Linked DNA regions of Aquitalea magnusonii. The protein of the gene in region 2 interacts with the protein of the main gene of each other region in a pairwise test. Links are inferred from orthologs where the notes say so. Each region holds a gene or a part of one and is shown on either strand. Other genes may lie near its edges.

Region 1 (3,174 bases), 2.2 Mb from region 2 along the record:
GCCCGCTACGAAGCCTTTGGTGCTTGCGGTCAGGCCAGCAAGATCAAGGCCGTGAGCCTGGATACCATGGCCAATCTGTATCTGAAGGGCCAACTGGCGCAAATCGTCAAGTAAGCGTCCCTCCCTTCTGCCATCAGCCCGCTCCTTAAGCGGGCTTTTTCATGTCCATCCGCCCGCAGGTGCATGCCGGCATCCCCCATCAGCAGCATTGGCGCAGGCCACGCCATTGCTTACACTGCAATGATGAGCGAACTGTTATCTCCCCTCGAATGGTTTTTCGTCATTCTGCTGGCAGTGGTTCCACTACTCGGGCTGGGTTTTCACCTGTGGATCATGCTGCTGGGCCATGGCAACAACGACAAGCACACCAAGGACCGACCATGAAACTCGACATCCTGTATTTTGCCCGTCTGAAAGACAGCTTCGGCATGGGTAATGAACAGTTGGAAACCGAGGCCAGCAGCGTGGACGAGCTGCTTACCGAATTGCGCCAGCGCGGCGGCAACTGGAGCAGCGAACTGGCGGCTGGCAAAGCCTTCCGGGTGGCGCGCAACCAGGAACTGGTGCGGCTGGATGCCACGCTGAGCGACGGGGACGAAGTGGCCATCTTCCCGCCGGTTACCGGGGGCTGACATGCAGCCATTTACGGTGCGGATCCAGCATGAAGTGTTTGATTGCGGCGCGGAAATCGCCCGGCTGTCGGCCAACCCGGCCTGCGGTGCCGTGGTGAGTTTCAGCGGCCTGGTACGTGACTATGGCGACCGGCAGGAAATTGCCGCGCTGCAGCTGGAGCATTACCCGGGCATGACGGAAAACACCCTGCACGCCATCATCCAGCAAGCGCGGGAACGCTGGCAGCTACAGGCCGCCACCATCATCCACCGCGTGGGTTATTTGCCGCTGGGCGAGGCCATCGTGCTGGTAGTCACCGCCAGCAGCCACCGCAAGGATGCCTTTGCCGCGGCGGAATTCCTGATGGACTTTCTCAAGACCGAAGCACCATTCTGGAAAAAGGAAATCCAGCAGGACGGCAGCAGTTACTGGGTGGAAGCCAAGGCCAGCGACCAGCACGCCGCCGGACGCTGGCAATGACGGCCTACACCGCGCTGATTCTGGCCGGCGGCCAGGCCAGCCGCATGGGCGGGGTGGACAAGGGCCTGGTGGAACTGGCCGGTCAGCCGCTGATTGCCCGCACCCTGAACAGCCTCGCCGCACAAAGCCAGCCACCAACGCGCATCCTGATTTCGGCCAACCGTCATCTGGATGCCTACGCCGCTTACGGTCATCCGGTGTTGCCGGACACGCTGCCCGATTATCCAGGCCCATTGGCAGGACTGCTGGCGGGCATGCAGGCCGAGCCTGACAGCAGGCTGCTGATGCTGCCTTGTGATGCCGTGCGACTGCCGGCGGACTTTGCCACCCGCCTGCTGGCAGCACTGCCCGGCCGGCAAGCGGTCAGTGCCAGTGACCCGGCGCAGTGGCACCCCAGCCTGCTGGCGCTACAAGCCGGGCTGCAACCCTCGCTGCGGGACTACCTGCAACAAGGTGGCCGTTCCATCCGCGGCTGGCTGGCCGGGCTGCAACACGATACCGTGCCGTTCGCGCAGCCCTTTGCCAATCTCAATACCCTGCAGGCGGTGGCAGCACTGGCGCAACAGTGGCCGGTTGACTGACACTGTCCAGCAGCCAGCGCTTGAACAGCAGCGCATTGTCACTCAGTGATGCATGGCGCGGATGCACCAGGTAATCCACCTTGCCGCTGACAAAGGCAAACGGCCCCAGCCGCTTGAGCACGCCTTGCTGCAACAGATCATGCGCCATGAATTCCCAGCCCAGTCCGATGCCCATTCTTTGCAACACGGCGTTAAAGGCCAGCGTCACCTGATTGAACATCGGCACCCGCTCCGGCGCGGTATAAGTCAGGCCGAAGTGACCGAACCAGTCATGCCAGTTGATGCAATTCCAGGCCGATGAATCCAGTTGGATCAACGGCAACGCAGCGAGCTGCTCCACCTGCGTAATGGCCGGGTAATCAAGCTGCGCGCTGTACACCGGGTACACCACTTCGGGAAACAAGGGCTCGGCGCACAGCGAACTCCACTGGCCATCGCCATAGAAAATGGCAAAGTCGTATTCGGCCACGCTGGCTTCATCCATGCTGTTGCTGGCATGAATATTCACCGTAATGTCCGGATGCTGCTGACTGAAGGCCACCAGCCGGGGAAACAGCCAGAACTGCGCCACCGCATGGGTGCAATTCACGGTAAGGGTATGGCGGTTGTGCTCGGCCTGCAGCCGCACCACGCTGCGCAACAGCGATTGCAGCATGGGGCCGACCTCACGCTGCAAGGCCAGCCCGGCCGGGGTGGGCCGAATGCCACGCACCAGCCGCTCGAACAGCGGCAGCTTGAGCCAGTCTTCCAGCGCGCGAATCTGCTTGCTCACCGCGCTTTGCGTCACACACAGCTCGGTGGCTGCCTTGGTAAAACTGCCATTGCGCAATACTGCCTCAAAATGAATCAGGCTTTCCAGCGGCGGCAGATTCTTCAGATACCGGCTCATGTATTTGGTCCCCATCATCACCGCTGCCGGGCTGACATTCCCGTTCAGCATCTTGTATTGAAGCAGGATATTAACCCGGACAAGCCCCATGCAAGACATGCCATTCCCACAAGGAATGCGTGAATGCCAAGATATCCTTTGTCGGCCCGCCCTGCCAGCACTTAGCCTTGGGCCATCATCAGTTGCGCAGGGAAGATGCAGAATGAAACGCGGAATCAGCTATGCCGGCCTGGCCGGTGCAATATGGGGCATGGTGCTGATGGTGCCGCAGGTATTGCCCGCCTTCAGCCCCTGGCTGCTCAGTGCGGTGCGCTTTAGCTTGTACGGGGTGATTTCCTTGCTGCTGGCGCTGCCGCTGGCCGGGCGAATCCGGGCCAAGCTGCAGGCTGATGATGTGATCATGCTGGCCGTACTGTCGCTGGTGGGCAATCTGCTGTATTTCATCTTGCTGGCCGCCGCCATCCAACTGGTGGGCATTGCCCCCGCCTCGCTGATTGTCGGCGTATTGCCGGTCACTATTACCTTGCTGGGCCTGAAAGACGAGGGCGCGCTGTCGCTGCGCCAACTAGCCTGGCCCTTGCTGATGGTGCTGGCCGGCATTGTCTGCATCAA
Region 2 (3,228 bases):
CGCCCCCTCGGCCTGCAAGGCCAGGCCCTGCTCACGCTACTGCTGATCGCGCTGCTGGACTACAGCCTTGCACCGCGCGGCCAGCAGCGCAATGCATTGCTGGTTTATGCCGCCGCCGCCGCACTGGTGGCAGCAGGCAGCATACTGCTACTTGGACTGGGCCGGCTCTGGTTTGCCCCGGTCTGCAGCATGCTGATGCTGCTGCTGTGCGGCTTTGCCCGCTTTATCTCACGTCAGGCCAGCCTGCAAACCCTGGCCACCACCGATGGTCTGACCCAGTTGGCCAACCGCCGCCATTTTGACGAAGTATTTCTGCCCTGCATCGAACGCCATCGCCACAGCCACCAGCCGCTGGCCTTTATTCTGCTGGATATCGATCACTTCAAGCTCTACAACGACCAGTACGGTCATTACGCTGGCGATGTGGTGCTCAAACGGGTGGCCCATGTGCTGCAGGACGCCTTCAAGCACAAAGGCGCGCTGCCGGCCCGGCTGGGCGGGGAAGAATTCGGGGTTCTGCTGCCGGGAACCGGCATGCAGGATGCCGTGGATGCCGCCGAAGTCTTCCGCCAACGCCTGGAAGACCTGGACTTGCCGCACGATGGCAGCCCCTTGCAAAAAGTAACCTGCAGCATTGGCGTGGCCGCCCGCATTCCACAGCCAGACGATACCGCCCAAAGCATCTATGAAGCAGCCGATGGCGCGCTATACATTGCCAAGCGCTCAGGGCGCAATGTGGTCAGCCCGGCATCCAGCTGAATCTTCTGCCGGCAACAAAAAAGCCACGATCTGCATCGTGGCTTTGCCTTGACCGCCCCCGCCCCAAACAACTGGCGTCAGTCCTGCGGGCAGAGCACCTGCCAGTCCTGCTCTCCCACCGGCAGATGGCAGGCCAGCCGCCAGCCACTGGAGATGTCCGGCCAGCTTTCCGCCCCCGCCTGGGCCGGGTCGATCAGACCGGCGCGCAGCAACACATTGCGCTCCTTACGACTTGGCATCACCGGCTGTGCCGGGCCGTCATGGCGGATGCGGACCTTGCAGGTGCCGCAGGTACCCTGCCCACAACGCCAGTGCAAGGGGACATCGGCCAGGCGGGCCACATCCAGCAGCACCTCACCGGCATTGGCCGCCACCTCGGCCAGCAATTGGCCCTCACCATCCACAAAACGCAGCAGCGGCATGCTTAATCTGCAAAAGCAATCAAGGCCAGCATATCGCCCGGACTCACTTGCTGCCCTGGCGCCAGACGCACCAGGCCATCGGCCCAAGCACAGGATGTCAGCACGCCGGAGCCCTGATTGGGATAGCGCTGCAATTGCCACCGGCCATCCTGCTGCACCAGCTTCACCCGCAGGAATTCCTCGCGCCGGGTGTCCGGGCGCTCCCAGGCAAAGCCGGCCGGATAGTGCGCCACCGGCTGCGTGTCGTCTTGCTGCAAACCGGCGCAGCGCTGCAGATAGGGTTTGACCAGTACCTGGTAGGTAACAAAACCGGAAACCGGATTGCCCGGCAAGCCGATGAAACCGGCCTGACCCACCTTGCCGCTGGCCAAGGGTTTGCCCGGCTTGATGGCAATCTTCCACAGATCCAGACTGCCCTCGGCCTCCACCGCCGCCTTGACGTGATCTTCCTCGCCAACCGACACCCCGCCGCAAGTCATGATGACATCGGCCAGCCCGGCGGCATCCTGCAGGATTTCCCGAGTACGGCTGAGCGAATCCGGCACAATGCCAAGATCAGTCACCTCGCAGCCCAGGCGCATCAATTCGGGCACCAGCCAGTAACGGTTGGAGTTGTAAATATGACCGGCTGCCAGCGGCTGCCCCGGCTCGGTCAGTTCGTCACCGGTAAAGAACACCGCTACCCGCAGCGGACGATAGACTGTCAACGTTGCCACACCGATGGACGCAGCCAGCCCCAGGTCCGCCGCCGTCAGCAACTGCCCGGCGGACAGCACGGTGGCTCCGCGCAGGATATCCTCGCCGGCGCGACGGATATTCTGGCCCGGCTTCACCGCCTGGCTGAACAGCACCTGGCCATCAGCCTGCAGCACAGCCATCTCCTGCATGACCACCGCATCGGCACCGGCAGGAATGGGCGCACCCGTGAAAATGCGCGCCGCCGTACCGGCTTGCAAAGGCTGCGGCTGGGTGCCGGCCGGAATACGCTGTGACACTGGCAAGGGGCCGCTGCCATCGGCGCAGCGCAAGGCATAGCCGTCCATGGCGCTGTTATCCTGCGGCGGCACATCAACGCCGGCCAGTACCGGCTCGGCCAGAATACGGCCCAGCGCCTGCAGCAGGGGCAGGGTTTCGCTGGTACGAACAGGCTGGGCACGCTGCAACAGCCAGTCGCGGGCTTGATCAACGGTGAGCATCTTGACGGGTTTCCAGAAGGGCAAGAATGAAACGGGCCACACCGGCAGCATCATCACGCCGGAAGCGGGGCAAATCGGTAGGGATCGCGGCATCGCTCACCAGGGCCAGCACGGCAGGATCCTGCAGGCACAAGGGCGCGTGGCCCAGGGCCGGATCATACACTTCCAGCCGCGGTACCGGCTCGTGCTTGAAGCCTTCAGCCAGCACCAGGTCGCAGGGACGCAAGGCTGCCACATGCTCAGCCAGCGGTGCATCGTTGCCATGCGGCATGGTTTGCACCAACAGGCGACGGCGGGCTCCGGCCAGCAATACCTGGCGCGCACCCGCCTCGCGGTGACGCCAGCTATCCTTGCCGGGCTGGTCCCAGTCCACATCGTGGTGGGTATGCTTGATCACGGCAACATCGATGCCTGCCGCGCACAACAAGGGAATGACCTTTTCCAGCAAGGTGGTCTTGCCACTGCCGGAATAACCGGCAACACCCAGCACATACATGATGGCGACATCCGATAAAAAGGGGTTGGCCGGCATGATAACATGCAGGCCAACCCCTATCTTCCATCTGTGGAACTAGTTCCTCCGAGTGTGGCGCTAGGCTGCCGCACTCCGGCGGCTCAAGCCACCGCGCGGGCCAAGGGTACAGACTGTCCCTCCACCTGCTCAAAGCGCTTCCAGTCCACGATCATCACCTGGCTCAGGCCACAATCCATGGCCAACTGGGCTTCAATCTCCTCCAGCACCTGATGACAATGAATACTGCCATTGATGGCAACCTCGGCACGACGCATGACAGTGTCGTCAGGCGTAACAAACCAGATGCAATAGCGACTCATGCTCCCCCTCCTCTCCT

The links.
Region 1: the proteins of glp (region 2) and mobA interact in binary tests that used the Escherichia coli proteins (3 or more experiments, as listed by UniProt). The link is inferred for Aquitalea magnusonii from one-to-one orthologs.

What each region holds. Positions count from the first base shown.
Region 1 is NZ_AP018823.1:4,294,580-4,297,753, reverse strand. The notes cover bases 22-2,880. They hold mobA (molybdenum cofactor guanylyltransferase MobA), read left to right. Parts: upstream 22-1,088; coding sequence 1,089-1,673; downstream 1,674-2,880. Other genes in these bases: DLM_RS20195 (DMT family transporter), read left to right, coding at 2,765-2,880; DLM_RS20200 (LysR substrate-binding domain-containing protein), read right to left, coding at 1,621-2,562; DLM_RS20210 (molybdenum cofactor biosynthesis protein MoaE), read left to right, coding at 634-1,092; moaD (molybdopterin converting factor subunit 1), read left to right, coding at 381-632; DLM_RS20220 (hypothetical protein), read left to right, coding at 184-384. Also shown: more of fba, read left to right, coding at 1-21; more of DLM_RS20195, read left to right, coding at 2,881-3,174. UniProt on the Escherichia coli protein: Transfers a GMP moiety from GTP to Mo-molybdopterin (Mo-MPT) cofactor (Moco or molybdenum cofactor) to form Mo-molybdopterin guanine dinucleotide (Mo-MGD) cofactor.
Region 2 is NZ_AP018823.1:2,077,344-2,080,571, forward strand. The notes cover bases 281-3,193. They hold glp (gephyrin-like molybdotransferase Glp), read right to left. Parts: upstream 2,378-3,193; coding sequence 1,184-2,377; downstream 281-1,183. Other genes in these bases: DLM_RS09890 (CHASE2 domain-containing protein), read left to right, coding at 281-759; DLM_RS09895 (2Fe-2S iron-sulfur cluster-binding protein), read right to left, coding at 837-1,181; mobB (molybdopterin-guanine dinucleotide biosynthesis protein B), read right to left, coding at 2,364-2,909; DLM_RS09910 (hypothetical protein), read right to left, coding at 2,993-3,193. Outside these bases: more of DLM_RS09890, read left to right, coding at 1-280; more of DLM_RS09910, read right to left, coding at 3,194-3,211. UniProt on the Escherichia coli protein: Catalyzes the insertion of molybdate into adenylated molybdopterin with the concomitant release of AMP.